2 regions of the Rhodococcus sp. 4CII genome follow, and region 1 is predicted to be linked to the other one. Evidence: riboswitches for the same ligand, from Rfam matches in the RefSeq annotation. Region 1 holds a riboswitch; the other holds the start of a gene.
The links. A riboswitch is a leader RNA that binds a small molecule or an ion and turns the genes downstream of it on or off. The one in region 1 is predicted to bind thiamine pyrophosphate.
Positions count from the first base shown of each region.

Region 2: it holds a riboswitch for thiamine pyrophosphate, as region 1 does, so the genes downstream of both, H0B43_RS24495 (3-oxoacyl-ACP reductase) here and thiO (glycine oxidase ThiO) in region 1, are expected to answer to the same signal.

Region 1 covers NZ_JACCFE010000002.1:5,401,692-5,409,198, forward strand. The annotation lists gene H0B43_RS25670 (glutamate ABC transporter substrate-binding protein) at 1-312, opposite strand, end outside; gene H0B43_RS25675 (hypothetical protein) at 309-1,688, opposite strand; gene H0B43_RS25680 (NUDIX hydrolase) at 1,814-2,572, shown strand; gene thiE (thiamine phosphate synthase) at 2,573-3,271, opposite strand; TPP riboswitch at 3,296-3,408, shown strand; gene thiO (glycine oxidase ThiO) at 3,406-4,473, shown strand; gene thiS (sulfur carrier protein ThiS) at 4,477-4,701, shown strand; gene H0B43_RS25700 (thiazole synthase) at 4,694-5,461, shown strand; gene H0B43_RS25705 (ABC transporter ATP-binding protein) at 5,575-6,516, shown strand; gene H0B43_RS25710 (ABC transporter permease) at 6,516-7,310, shown strand; gene H0B43_RS25715 (M20/M25/M40 family metallo-hydrolase) at 7,455-7,507, shown strand, end outside.
Region 2 covers NZ_JACCFE010000002.1:5,133,631-5,141,137, reverse strand. The annotation lists gene H0B43_RS24505 (CitMHS family transporter) at 1-948, opposite strand, end outside; gene H0B43_RS24500 (LLM class flavin-dependent oxidoreductase) at 1,033-2,328, opposite strand; gene H0B43_RS24495 (3-oxoacyl-ACP reductase) at 2,330-3,094, opposite strand; TPP riboswitch at 3,144-3,247, opposite strand; gene H0B43_RS24490 (MarR family winged helix-turn-helix transcriptional regulator) at 3,321-3,773, shown strand; gene H0B43_RS24485 (organic hydroperoxide resistance protein) at 3,776-4,198, shown strand; gene H0B43_RS24480 (oxidoreductase) at 4,218-5,096, opposite strand; gene H0B43_RS24475 (CocE/NonD family hydrolase) at 5,137-7,125, opposite strand; gene H0B43_RS24470 (pseudouridine synthase) at 7,322-7,507, shown strand, end outside.

The DNA of each region.
Region 1 (7,507 bases):
GAAACTCATCAGGTTGCTGCCCGTGTCGAGGCCGACGACGAGACGCCCCCGCGCGCGGATGGCGTCGACCGTCGGCATCGGGGTCGCGGAGTCGTCGGGGAACGGACGCAGGCTCGCCGTGGGATCACCGCAGTCCTCGGCGGGAGTCGGCGGCGCAGCGCCGGCCTCGGGGGCCGGCGTCGCGGCCGCGGGCAACGGGGGTTCGGTATACGAGACACTCGGCGATCCGACGTGCTCCGGACTCGACTGGGCGCACCCACCGGTCAGGACCACAACCGCCAGAAGCAGCAGCACGATCGGGCGCCGCCTCATTGGTATTCCCGCAACCGAGGCCACAACCCGATGATAATTCCGGCGAACGCGATCAGTGTCAGCACGAGGGCGCCCGAACCGAGCGCGGTCAGCACGCGGGCCGCTGAGGCGACGTGGGATCGCAGATGGTCGCGGGCGGTCGCGATTCCGTCGGTCAGCGCGTCGTCGACGGCGGTGAACTGGGCCGCGGAGTCGGCGGGTCCCGGCCCGATGGCCACCGCCGCCGCCGAGACGAAGTCGCCGCGGGCGAGGATCTCGTTCATCCGGTCGTGCGCCGAGGACCAGCCGGTCCATGCCTGCTGGGCCCGGGCCACCTCGTCGCGACCGACCGCTCCGGTCTCCTGGGGGTAGTTCGACAGGACGGCGTCGAGCCGGCCGGACTTGTCCTCGAAGACGGCGTCGTAGTCACCGTTCGAATCGCGGCGGACCAGTTTGAGCGTCTCCTCGGTGCGCGCCTGCTGGGCGAGGATGCGCGCCGCGGTCAACTCGTGCATCGGACGGGCGCCCTGGGTGAGCGCGCGATTGGTGTCGACGGAGGAGACGAGCCCGGCCACCAGCATCCAGACCAGGAGGATCGCGGTGCACGCGGACGCCAGCATCAGTCCGAGATTGAACGTGCGCCGGCTGAGTCTCGCGAGCACGACCTGGGCGACGACCAGCGCGACGAGCGCGATCAGCACCAGGATCAGCGCGAACCAGGGCGGACGCGAGTAGTCCCGCTGGGTGTCCGCGACGTCGGATTCCTGCAGGGTGTGCAACTCCTGCGCCATCGGCAGCATGCTCGTCTGCATCAGCGTGGACGCCTCGCTGAGATAGGCGGCACCGACGGGATGACCGGTGCGATTGTTGGCCCGCGCGGTTTCGACGAGACCCGAGTAGACGCTGAGCTCGCTGGAGATGGAGGCGAGCAGACGCCGGCTGTCGACGTCGCTCGCGGCGAGTCCGCCCGACGCGTACACGAGGTCGGCGGACGCCGTGCCGATCGCCTGCGAATACGTGTCCCGGAGTTCGGGCGGTTCGAGACCGCCGGAGATGAACGCCGTCGTGGCCGCGGCATCTGCCACCGACAGGGCGCTGTACAGATTCTGCGCCGAGAACGACAGCGGTTCGGTCTCGGCGAGGACGCTGTCGAGTGTGGCTTCCCGGCCGTTCACGGTGGATGCGGCCACTAATCCGGCGACGAGGGTGAGCAGGACCAGGAGGGCGCCGAGCGCGGTGAGTTTGGCGGGAGTCGACGCGAGGAACGCGCGCAGTTCCTTGCGGCGCGCCACCGCGGGGTCGACGTCGTCGTCCGCGGCGGCAGACAATGCGCGGCTGCCGTGGGGTTCGATCGACGGTGCCTCACGCAGAACCACCTCGCACCCCTCCCGTGTCACGGCCGCACCTTGGTGGGGAGCATATAAGCAGCAGTCGGTTCCCGGCTGCCGACGGGCAGTTCCGGGAGAAACCGTTAGTGTGAGAGAACTGCAGGGTGACCCATCAGGTCGGACAGGGGTAGTCGATGCGTGGTGACGGTGACGGCTGGGCAACCGGGCCGGACGGCAGTCGTCATTGGGGCAAGCACGGTGCGGCCGGGTTGTTGCTGCGGGCGCCGCTGCCGGACGAGACGCCGGCCGTGCTGCTGCAGCACCGGGCTGCGTGGAGCCACCAGGGTGGGACGTGGGCGTTGCCCGGCGGCGCCCGGGACAGTCACGAGACCACCACCCACGCCGCGGTTCGTGAGGCGCACGAGGAAGCAGGCATCGACAGCGCGGCCATCCGCGTCCGCACCGAGGTCGTCACCATGGAGGCGGCGAGCGGCTGGAGTTACACCACCGTGATCGCCGACGCCGAGCGCCCGCTGCCGACGGTCCCGAACGGGGAGAGCACCGAACTGCGCTGGGTACGGGAGGCAGACGTCGCCGGCCTGCCCCTGCACCCCGGATTCGAAGCGGGATGGCCGCGACTGCGGACCACCGAGGTGCGACTGCTGTTCGCGAGGTACGACGTGCTGGGAGAGCGCGGTGCGTTGCCGCAGCTGTCGAAGGCGCTGCCCCGCACGGTGCGCCTGCCCGACGGCATGTACGGGTGGCTGCCGCGCATCGAAGTGCTCGAGTCGGCGGACACGGTCGGCCTGCTCGCCGAACCGGTCGGCCACGGCACCACGCTGGGCACGGTCACGGCGGTCGTCGCCACCGACCCCGAGCTGGTCGAACAGTTGCCGGCCACCGTCGTCGTCCTGACGCCGGCGACTGTGCTGGGCTGGCTGGATCAGCCGTAACTAGGCGTTCTGCTGCAGGAGGGCCGACAGCGAGCGCGCGGCGGCCTGCGGGTCGCGGGCCTCGGTGATCGCGCGTACGACCACGATGCGGGTCGCCCCGGCGGCGAGGATCTCCGGTACGCGGGCCTCGTCGATGCCGCCGATCGCGAACCACGGGCGGTTGGTCGCGGAGTCTGCGGTCGAACGCACGAGATCGATGCCCGACGCGGTCCGGCCGGGTTTGGTGGGTGTGGCCCACACCGGCCCGGTGCAGAAGTAGTCGACGCCGTCCTCGATGGCCGCGAGGCTGGCCTGCGCGCGGCTGTGGGTGGAGCGGCCGATCAGCACGTCGGACCCGACGACGGTCCGCGCGTACGGAACGGGCAGGTCACCCTGACCGAGGTGCAGCACGTCCGCCCCGGCCGCCAGCGCCATGTCGGCGCGGTCGTTCACCGCGAGCAGCGCGCCGTGCCGCCTGGCCGCGGCCGCGAGCACCGACAGCGCCGCGAGTTCGTCCCGGGCGTCCATCGTGCCGAACTTTTTCTCGCCGGCCGAGCCCTTGTCCCGGAGCTGGATGATGTCGACGCCACCGGACAGCGCGGCTTCGGCGAACTGCGCCAGGTCGCCCTTCTCGCGCCTGGCGTCGGTGCACAGGTACAAGCGCGCCGCTCCGAGGCGGCGCCGACGGTCCGTGAGGTTGCTGTGGTGCGTGGTGGTCACGGCATGACGGTAGCCTCTACGGTGAAAGTGCAACACGGGAGTCCCGGGGAACGTGGGGCTGAGAGGGGCTCACGCCGAGCCCGACCGTCATACCTGACCCGGATCATGCCGGCGCAGGAAGTGAGGTGGAGTCAATGGCGAGATCGGTGTCCGTCGTCGGAGGCGGAGTGATCGGCCTGTCCATTGCGTGGCGCGCAGCCCGCAACGGCTGGTCGGTGCGGCTGTACGACCCGTCGATCGGTTCGGGGGCGTCCTGGGTGGCGGGCGGAATGCTCGCCCCGTTGTCCGAGGGCTGGCCAGGTGAGGAGAGCGTCCTCGAACTGGGGAGCGCATCGCTAGATCGGTGGCCCGAATTCGGGAAGGAACTCGAGGCCGGGGCCGGGGTCGACCTGTTCACGTCGGAGAGTTCGCTCACCGTCGCTCTGGACGGTGCGGACGCCGAGGACCTGCGGACCATCGCGGAATGGGTGGGTGCGCAGGGGCGGGATCTGCAGATCCTGAACCGCGCCGAGGTCCGGGCACTCGAACCGATGCTGGGCCGCGGAGTCCGGTTGGGGCTCTTGGCCGTCGACGAACTGGCTGTCGACAACCGGCTGCTGCTGCAGGCGTTGCGGCGCTGCGCCGTGGACGCGGGAGCGGAGCTGATCGGTGAGGCCGTGCAGAGCATCGACCGGCTCGAGACGGACCAGATCGTGGTCACCGCCGGCATCGCGTCGCCGGCCCTGTGGCCGGGACTTCCGGTCCGGCCGGTGAAGGGTGAGATTTTGCGGTTGCGTGCCCGTCCCGGGGTGACCCCTGCGCCGGGACGCACCATCCGTGGCAGCGTCCACGGCCGGCCCGCGTATCTGGTGCCGCGCGCCGACGGCATCGTCGTCGGAGCCACCCAGTACGAATCGGGCAACGACACGCAGGTCACGGTGGCGGGTGTCCGCGACCTGATCGCGGACGCCGAGGCGCTGATGCCGGCGATCGGCGAGTACGAACTGCGCGAGGCCTCGGCGGGTCTGCGCCCGATGACCCCGGACAATTTGCCTCTGATCGGCCGGGTGTCCGATCGTGTGGTGGTGGCGACGGGGCACGGCCGCAACGGCATCCTGCTCACTCCGGTGACCGCCGACGCGACGGTGGCACTGTTGGAGGGCTCGGCACTGGTCGAGGCGAAAGCCGCCGACCCCGAACGTTTCGAAAAGGTAGCGAGGTAAGAGATGAGTGAGCAGCAAGTAGTGGTGCCGATCGGCATCAGCGTCAACGGTGAGGACCACGAGTTCACGGAACCACTGACCGTCGCCGGGCTGCTGGAGGCGCTGAACCTGCCGTCCAAAGGCATCGCAGTGGCGGTGAACGGCGCGGTGTTCCCGCGCGCCCGGTGGGACGAACTGGTGGTCCGGGGCTGGGAGATCGAGATCCTCACGGCGGTGCAGGGTGGCTGACGCGACTGTCGGCCTGCAGAAGGGCCTCACCATCGCGGGACGGACGTTCGGTTCCCGATTGATCATGGGCACCGGCGGCGCCGCCAACCTCACCGTGCTCGAGGAGGCCCTCGTGGCGTCCGGCACCGAGCTGACCACGGTCGCGATGCGCCGCGTGGACGCCGTGGGCGGCACCGGCGTGCTGGACCTGCTGCGCAGGCTCGACATCGCGCCGCTGCCCAATACCGCGGGGTGCCGCGGTGCGGCCGAGGCTGTGCTGACGGCGCAACTCGCCCGCGAGGCGCTCGAGACCGACTGGGTGAAGCTCGAGGTCATCGCCGACGAACGCACCCTGATGCCCGACGCCATCGAGTTGGTCAGCGCGGCAGAACAACTGGTGGACGACGGGTTCGTCGTCCTGCCGTACACCACCGACGATCCGGTGCTGGCCCGCAGGCTCGAGGATGTCGGGTGTGTCGCCGTGATGCCGCTGGGCTCGCCGATCGGCACCGGGCTCGGTATCGCGAATCCGCACAACATCCAGATGATCGTGGAGGGTGCCGGGGTGCCCGTCGTCCTCGACGCCGGCATCGGAACTGCCAGCGACGCGACCCTCGCGATGGAACTCGGCTGCGACGCGGTGCTGCTGGCGACGGCCGTGACCAGGGCGAAGGATCCGGCGCTCATGGCGTCGGCGATGCGCGAAGCCGTGGTGGCCGGGTACGAGGCACGGCACGCCGGCCGCATTCCCAAGCGATTCTGGGCGCAGGCGTCGTCGTAGTCCTCGGGGTTCCATCGGGGTCCCGCTCAGGGTCCGACCGGTACCAGGGGACGAGTCGGGAGTAGACCTGCGGCCGATGCGCGCCGGCCGCAGGTTCCGGCATCCTTCTCATCATGATTGAAGTGAGGGGACTGACAAAGACCTTCGGTGCGACGAAGGCGGTGGACAACCTGACGTTCACCGTGAAGCCGGGTATGGTCACCGGCTTCCTCGGCCCGAACGGTGCAGGCAAATCGACGACCATGCGCATGATCCTCGGGCTGGACCGTCCCACGGCGGGCAGCGCGCTGATCGATGGCAAACCGTACAGCGACCTGGTGCAGCCGCTGCGGACGGTGGGGGCTCTGCTCGACGCGAAGTGGGTGCACCCCAACCGGTCCGCCCGCGCCCATCTGCAGTGGATGGCCGCGTCCAACTCGCTGCCCAAGAGCCGGGTCGACGAGGTACTGCACCTCGTCGGGCTGACCGAGGTGGCGGGCAAGAAGGCCGGCGGGTTCTCGCTCGGCATGTCCCAGCGACTGGGCCTGGCCGCCACGCTGCTCGGCGACCCGAAGGTGCTGCTGTTCGACGAGCCGGTCAACGGACTCGACCCCGAAGGCATCGTCTGGATCCGCAAGTTCATGCAGCGCCTCGCCGCGGAGGGCCGCACCGTGCTGGTGTCGAGCCACCTGCTGTCCGAGATGGCGCTCACCGCAGAACATCTGGTGGTCATCGGGCGCGGTCGCCTGATCGCCGACACCACCGTCTCCGAGTTCGTCAGCAAGTCCTCGGAATCGACGGTGCGCGTGCGCAGCCCGCAGTTGGACGCATTGCGCAGTGCGCTCACGTCCACGGGTCTCACCGTCCGCGAGGACGGATCCGACGGACAGCAGGCGCTCGTCGTGGTGGATTCGAGTACGGACGCCGTCGGCGCGATCGCCGGTGCGCAGGGCATCGTCCTGCACGAGTTGGCATCTCAGCGCGGATCGCTCGAGGACGCCTTCATGAAGTTGACCGGAGACGACGTGCAGTACCACGCAGAGGGCGTCGAAGATGTGATGAGGGGTGCACTGTAATGGCTGTTCTCAATGCCGAACGGATCAAGATCACGTCGACGAGGTCGCCGTGGTGGTGCACCGTCATCATCATCGTGCTGGGTCTCGGTCTCGCGGCGGTCATCGGGCTGAGCGCGAAGGCCAGCATCAACTCCTTCAACAACCAGATCGCGGACGGTAAGAAACCGGACTTCGACCCGTTCCTGCCGCAGATGGCCGACGCCGTCGGCGGTGTGTCCGGGTTCGGCGTGCTGGTCCTGATGATCCTCGCCGCACTGGCTGTGACCAGCGAATACCGCTTCGGGGTCATCCGCACCACGTTCCAGGCCATCCCGAACCGGGCGTCCGTCCTGATCGCGAAGGCCGGTCTGATCGGCGCGTTCGGTGCCGTGCTGACGTTCGTTCTCACCTTCGGCGCGTACGCCATCGCGAAGGCGACCGCGGGCGACGAGGCGGGAGCCGCCCTCACCCTGTCGGGTGACGACGCGTGGCGGTCGATCTACGGCGTCCCGATCTACGCGTTCCTGTGCGTGGTGCTGGCCGTCGGTGTCGGTACGCTGCTGCGCCAGTCGGCGGGCGCGATCGCCCTGCTGCTGCTGTGGCCGCTGCTGATCGAGAGCTTGTTCAATCTGTTCGGCTCGTTCGGCACGAAGGTCATGCCGTTCCTGCCCTTCCTCAACGCCAACAACTTCCTTGGGGCGCAGCAGGGAGTCGATTTCTATTGGGGTCCGTGGGGCAGCCTGGTGTACTTCGCGGTGTTCGTCTTCGTGATCTTCGGGGCCGGTCTGGTGGTCGTGAACAAGCGCGACGCCTGACACCCGATACAGTACTTTCGCCCTGCTCCTCCGCCAGGTGATCGTCGGGAGGCCTGGCTGAGGTGACGGCGGGGCGGGAGCTTGTGGGCCGGTGCGAAATCCATTCGCGCCGGCCCACAGGTGCTTCTACGTTAGGCTCCCGACATGCGACTACGGGGCGTCTTCACAGTCGGAGTGGCCGGTGCGCTGGTGCTGGC
Region 2 (7,507 bases), 270 kb from region 1:
GACGCGAGGGAAGTTCACCGTCAGCGCGATGGCGGCGGCCACCATGAACAGCACCGGAATCGGCAGGACGTCCATCACGAGCACGACGAGCAGCGCCACCGTCACGAGCGCGTTGAACCACAACAGCTTCGGTCGCAGCGTGGCCCGCTCGGGGTCGAGACCGTCGACGAATCCTTCGCCGTCGTCGCCGGAACCGCCGCCGGTGCGGGGTGCGTCGCCGTTACCGCCGAAGCCGGTCGCGGCCCGCCGAAGGCTGGAGCCGGCGGAGACGAGGAGGCGCTCGTCGGTGAGTTCGAGCGTGCCGATGCGACGGCGTTCGCTGTAGCCGAGCTGAACGGCGAACAGCAGTACGACGACCAGTCCGACCACCAGTGAGGGGATCATCGGGACGAACACGTCGGACGGCGAGATGCCCAGCGCCGAGGCGGCCCGGACCGTCGGTCCGCCCCAGGGAACGATGTTCATCGCACCGTTGGCCAGGCCGGCGACCACCGTGAGCACCACGGGGCTGACCTTCAGCTTCATGTACAGCGGCAGCAGCGCGGACGTCACGATGATGAACGTCGTCGACCCGTCACCGTCCAGCGACACCACCATCGCGAGCACCGCGGTGCCGACGACGAGCCGCATGGGGTCGTTGCGGACGAGCCGGAGGATCAGTTTCACCAGCGGATCGAACAGGCCGACGTTGATCATGATCCCGAAGAAGATGATCGCGAAGAACAGCAGCGCGGCGGTCGGCGCCAGCGACTTGATCCCGTCGGTGATCATGTCGCCGATGCCGAGACCCGCCCCGGCCGCGATGCCGAATGCGACCGGGACGGCGATCAACCCGACCACGGGAGTGGCCCGTTTGGACATGATCAAGAACATGAACACGGCCACCATCAGAAAGCCGAGTGCTACCAGCATTGCCACTCCTCGTCCGAGCTCGAGTCGCGATGTGATCGCGATTACAGCAAGTGTCGGGGAGAAGGGCGCTCACAGTCACGGTTGCGTTCGTAGAGAAGGTTGTGTTCTTTGTGGTGGCAACTAGCGGTGACCCCGGAGATGGTCACGCAGGGTCGCTGTCTCATACTGCGCGCGGAACAGCCCCCGCTTCTGCAGGACGGGGATCACCTCGTCGACGAACTCGTCGAGGCCGCTGGGGTAGAGCGGCGGCATCAGATTGAACCCGTCGGCCCCGCCGCGGCGGAACCACATCTCGATCTCGTCGGCGATCGACTCCGGGGTGCCGATCATGGTGCAGTGCCCGCCCCCGGCAGCCAGCGTGCCGAGCAGCGACCGCACGGTGGGACGGTCCTTGTCGACGATCCGCAGGATCGTGTCGTATCGGCCCTGCGGTCCGCTGAATTCCGACAGCGGCGGCAGCGCGGGAACGGGTGCGTCCAATTCCCAGGCGCTGCAGTCCTGCTGGACGAACAGCGACAGCTGCGCCAGCGACTGCTCGACCGGGAGGAGCGCGTCGAGTTCCGCCTTCTTGCGGTGCGCCTCCTCGGTGGTCGAGCCGACGTAGGTCACGAGGCCGGGCATCACCGTCACCGCATCGGCGTCGCGGCCCGCCGCGCGGATGCGGCGCTTCACGTCGGCGTAGTAGTTCTGGGCGGCCGGGAGGTCGTAGGCGACGGCGTAGATGCCCTCGGCGCACCGGGCGGCCAGGTCGCGACCCTGATCGGACGCGCCCGCCTGGAACAGCACCGGACGCCCCTGCGGCGAGTGCGGCACGGTGAGCGGGCCGTCCACCAGGAAATGCTTGCCCCGGTGCTCGACCGGACGCACCTTCGCCGGATCCGCAAAGGCACCGTCCCGGTCGAGCACCAGCGCGTCGGGCTCCCACGAATCCCACAGTGCGAGTGCCACGTCGACGAATTCCGCAGCGCGCGAATAACGCTCGTCGTGCGGCGGCATCTCCTCGAGTGCGTGATTGCGCGCCTCGGCGTCGAACATCGACGTCACCACGTTCCAGCCGGCGCGGCCGCCACTGATGTGGTCGAGCGACGCCAGCATCCGGGCGGCGTGGAACGGGGTGTAGAACGTGGTGGACACCGTCGTCACCAGCCCAACCCGCTCGGTGGCCCGCGCCATCGCGGACAGCGCGGTGAGCGGTTCGAGGAACCACATGCCCCCGGTCGCGGGGTCGCGCACCGAATGTCCGTCGGCGAAGAACACCGCGTCGAGGCAGCCCCGCTCCGCGGTCTGCGCCAGTTCCTCGTAATAGGTGATGTCGCAGAGTCGCTCCACCTGCGAGGCGGGGTGCCGCCACGCCGCGCCGTGGTGGCCGCAACTGTAGAGGAAGGCGTTGAAGTGCAGTTGCCTCGTGTCGCTCATGTCAGTCCTTGACCAGTCCACCGTCGACGACGAGGTTCTGGCCGGTCACCGCACGCGACCACGGGGACGCGAAGAACAGCACCGCGTCGGCGAACTCGTCCGGGGTGGTGACCCGCTGCAGCGGCGTGCTCGCCGCGATGAGGTCGAACACCTCGTCGGGAGTAGCGGCACTCGCGTCGGTGGTGCGGAGCAGCCCGCCCGAGACCATGTTGACGGTGATGCCGTCCGGTCCGAGGTCGGCGGCGAGGGTGCGGGTCAGTGACAGCGCCGCGGCCTTGGCGGCCGTGTAGTCGTGGTACGGGACGACGGGGTTCTGGAACAGGTTGGTCCCGATGTTCACGATCCGGCCGAACCCGAGCGAACGCATGCCCGGCAGCGCGGCCTGCGTGGTGTGCAGGGTCGCCTTCACACTGCCACGCAACTGCGCGTCGAACGCATCCCACGTGATGACGTCCGCCTTGTCGCGTGCGTCGCCGTTGAAGGAGAAGTCGGCGAGCGCGTTGTTGATCACCGTGGTCACCGGTGAGCCGAAGTGCGCCTCGGCTGCGGCGAACAGCGCGGCGACCTGTCCGGCATCCGTGACGTCGGCCCGGAGCGCGACCGCACGGTCTGCGCCCAGGGAAGCCGCGAGATCCTCGGCCGCCTCCCGGCTGTTCCGGTAGTTCACGATCACCCGCGCGTTCTGCGCCGCGAACGACCGCACGACGGCGGCGCCGAGGCCCCGTCCACCACCGGTCACCAGGACGATCTGCTTGTCGAGCTGCATGCTGCCACCTTCCGTTCGGTCGGCGACGAGATATTCGAAGCGGCGAATACGGCCGTCTCCGCGACATCCCTTCGCCGGCATTACCCAGTTCAGGTTCGACGGGTGTGTTCTCAGCCGCCCGGCTCTCGCCGAGCAGCACCCCGTGTCACTGGCGAACAGTGTAAGCCCAGTCACCGTTCCGGCCATTATGGTTGTGCACAACCTAGTTGTGTGCAACCATTAGGTGGTGACCGACAACCTCGCCCTCGACCGCCAGGTGTGCTTCGCGTTGTACTCGGCATCGCGGGCCATGACGGCGAGATACCGGTCGATGCTCGACTCGCTGGGAGTGACCTACCCGCAGTACCTCGTGCTGCTGGTGCTCTGGGAACAGGACGGCCGCGGAGTGCGCGAGATCTGCGACGCCCTGGACCTCGACACCGGCACTCTGTCGCCACTCCTCAAGCGGCTCGACGCCCTGGGCCTGGTCGAACGCCGGCGCTCGTCGGCCGACGAGCGCCGCGTCGGGATCTACCTCACCGAGAAGGGTGCGGGTCTCCGCGCCGCCGCGGAGAGCATCCCCGCACAGCTCGCTCACTCGACGGGAATGGACGTCGACGAACTCGTCGCCCTCCGCGACACCCTGTCGAGGCTCACCGAATCGCTCCACAGTTTCCCCACCCCTACAGGAGAGAAGTAACCATGAAGATCGTGTACACCGCCGAAGCCCTTGCCACCGGAGAAGGCCGCAACGGCCGCGCGCGCACGTCGGACGGCCGGCTCGACCTGAACCTGGCCATCCCCACCGAGATGGGTGGGTCCGGCGACGGCACCAACCCCGAGCAGCTGTTCGCCGCCGGATACGCGGCGTGCTTCCACTCCGCACTCCAGTTGGTTGCCCGTCAGGAGAAGGCGAACGTCGTCGACTCGGCCGTCGGCGCCCGTGTCGGCATCGGCTCCACGGACGGCGGCGGATTCGGGCTCGCCGTCACCCTCGAGGTCTCGCTTCCCCACGTGCCGCGGGCACAAGCGCTCGAGCTGACCGAGAAGGCGCACCAGGTGTGCCCGTATTCCAACGCCACCCGCGGCAACATCGACGTCACCCTCGAGGTCACCGAAGACTGACACCTGCGCGGGCGTCGGGTCACCCGAACTTGTACTCGACGCCCGTCAGGTTCTCCGACAGGGACCACAGCGCCCCGGCGGTCTGCTCGTCCCGCGACTTCTTGTTGGAGCCCACCACTTTCGGGTGGCCGCGCTGCTCGAACAGTCCGTCCGGCCCGATGTAACTTCCGCCGATCACGTCGGGAGCGGTCGCGGCGTACAGCATCGGCAGCGCCCCCATCTCCGCGGACTGCGCGAAGATCCGGTTACCGACCGCCATCAGTTTGTCCTGCACGGACTCGGTGTGCGCCTGCAGATTTGTCGAGGCGTACCCGGGATGCGCGGCGACCGCCTTGACTCGTGATTTCGCGGCGGCGAGCCTGCGCTGCAATTCGTACGTGAACAGCAGATTCGCGAGCTTCGACTGTCCGTACGCGCTCCAGCGGTTGTACTTGCGGTGTTCCCAGTTGAGGTCGTCGAGGTGGATCGTTCCCGCCTGATGCGCCGCACTCGACATCGTGGCGACCCGATCGGTGATCTTGCCGAGCAGCAGCCCGGTCAACGCGAAGTGCCCGAGATGGTTCGTGCCGATCTGCATTTCGAATCCGTCGGCGGTCCTGCGCTGCGGCACCGCCATCACGCCGGCGTTGTTCACCAGCACGTCGACGGCATCGATGCCCGCCGCGAACTCCCGCACGGAAGCGAGATCGGCGAGATCGAGACGGCGCACCTCGGCGTTGTCACCGATCGACCGCGCGACCACCTCTCCCTTGCGGGTATTGCGACAGGCCAGGACGACGTGCGCCCCCGCCTGGCCGAGTGCCCGCGCCGCCACCTCCCCCAGACCGCTGTTGGCGCCCGTGACGACGAAGGTGCGGCCACTCTGATCGACGATGTCCGAAGCTGTCCACTTGGTCATGATTTCAACCCTACGGATGCCGGGGCGCGGCGTGAACCCGTCACCACGCCTGCTTTCCGACCAGTGGCAGATTGAGGAAACTCGGCCGGTCCGGCGACAACGCGACGTGCTGCGGTCTCAGCCCGCTGTCGGCCAGCATCGGTCCGAGCGGCAGATACCGGGGAATGCTCCCCGCGTACACGTCCACGCGCAGTCGGTGACCCGGTTGGAGCATCGCGTCGGTGGGCACGAAGTTGATGTCCACCGGCGTCACCTCGCCCGGCACCAACGGCTGCCGCGACTCCACCGTCAGGTAGTGGTGGGGTTCGGTGTAGTCGCCGTTCGCCGACTTCGTGCTCTTCGAATCGTCCACGGCCCGCATGGAAGCGGTGAGGGCGCCGTTGGTGAGCGGCGTCGACGTGCCGTCGGGCGCGACGTCGTTCAGCGTCACCGCCCAGAACCCGTCCAGGGCGTCGAGCACGGTTTCGAGATGCAGGTTGACCGGACCCGACAACTCCGTCGGCTGCGCGACTGGTGCGCTGGTGAACGTGAGTCCCTCGGCCTCGTTGAACCGGGAATCCTTGCTGCACACCGATCCGAGGACGACGGCCGCGCCCGCGGTGCCCTGCGCACCGTCGCGGGAGCAGAGTCCGCGAAGCCCGGGTGCGACCGTGAGTTGCGTTGCGTCACCGGGTTTTGCCGCCACCAGGCTGCCGTCGTGCACGGCGTGCCCCGCGGTGCCGCTCGGAGCGCCCGACAGGTACATCCGCTGGTAGTCGACCCCGGCGCGCGGGAACTGATCGGTGGTGGTCCAGCCGTTGCCCTGCTGATACAGCGTCACCGGGCCGTACTCGTCGATGCCGTTGTCGATTCCCTTCAGCCACTTGTCGAACCACGCGCGTTCGAGGACGTCGAGTCGCGGCGGCGCGCCCCGCTCACCGAAACCGCCCCCGAACGAGATGTGGTAGGCGTCGCTCATGATCAGTTGCTTCTCGCCCGCCGGCAGCGGGATGTCGTTGTAGACGCGTGGCTCACTGTTCGCGAAGATGTCGTGCCAGGCGCCGTAGAGCATGGTCGGCACCCGGATGTTCCCCGCCTGAGCCTTGCGCTCCTCGTAGAACTGGCCATCCTGCGCCACCCGCAGCGTGCCGGGGTCGAGATCGTCGATCTTCGTCGCCGTCATGGCCTCGATCAGTGCGGGGAACAGCGTCAACGGATCCTGCAACCGATCCTGCAGCCACTGCTGATCGAAGCGGCCCTGCGCGAGGGCCTGGACGTCGGGGACGAACTTGAGGCCGTTGACCAGTGACAACCACAGCGGCATGAAACCGACCCCGAGGCCGCCGCCGGTTCCGACGATGTCGCGGAGCAGGTCGTTGCCCGGCTCGGTCGGAAAGATCGCCTTCAGCGCAGGCGGCTGATGTCCCGCGGCCTGCAGCGAGTTGATGCCCGAATACGACACCCCGGCCATCCCGACCTTGCCGTCGGACCATCCCTGCTTGCTCATCCAGTCGATGATCTCGACGGAGTCCTGCTGCTCGAGCGGACCGAGCGCCTGCCAGTCCCCCTGCGAGAAGCCGGTGCCGCGCGCATCGACCACCACCTGGGTGTATCCGTTCCGGACGAGGTCGCGGTTGACGCCGAAGACGCGCATGCCGCCACCGGTGAGTACCTTCGCCGCCTCGCCGACACCGTCGAACGGTGTTCCGGCGAGATCGAAGGAGTTCACGAGGTCGACGACCGTGTGCTCGAGTCCCGGTACCGCGAGCACGGAATCGACGAGGTTGCCGACCAATTTCGTGTACGGCGTGATGTTGAGGACGGACGGCATCCTGGTGTCGATCGGCGTGCCGGAGGCGTCCGCGGGGCGATAGACGTTGGCTTTCAACACCGTTCCGTCGCGCATCGTGATGGGAACGTCCCAGTCGATCGCGATCACCGGGTACTCGGGCGGTGCATCGACCGCGGCGTTCCACTGCGCGCCCGCCGCTCCCCCCGTCGGATCAGCCGACGCCGTCAGCGCCGGAGCGACAGCGAGACCCACCGCCATCGCAAGAACAACTGCCACCGCACCCGGACGAAACGCCCATCGACGCACGATCACCACGAACCCCCGTGAAAATCCTCCGGTGACGCGCCTCAGCGGCCATCAGGGTGGCCCGCGTCACAAACTTACCGGATAGTAACCATGAGTCCTCCCGCGGTCAACGACGGGTTTCGGCACCCTCTCGACTACCGTGACGAAGGTGCCCGACGCCCCACTTCCCGTCCGCGACGGCCTCAACCCGACGCGCCTGAGGATGCCGGACGTCGGCTCGTGGTCCACCGTGCTCGAGTACCTGGTCGCCCGATTTCCGCACGACGAGATCCGCCTCCGCGAGAAGGTCGGCGCGTCGGAGGTGGTCGACGAGCGCGGGCTGCCGATCACCGCG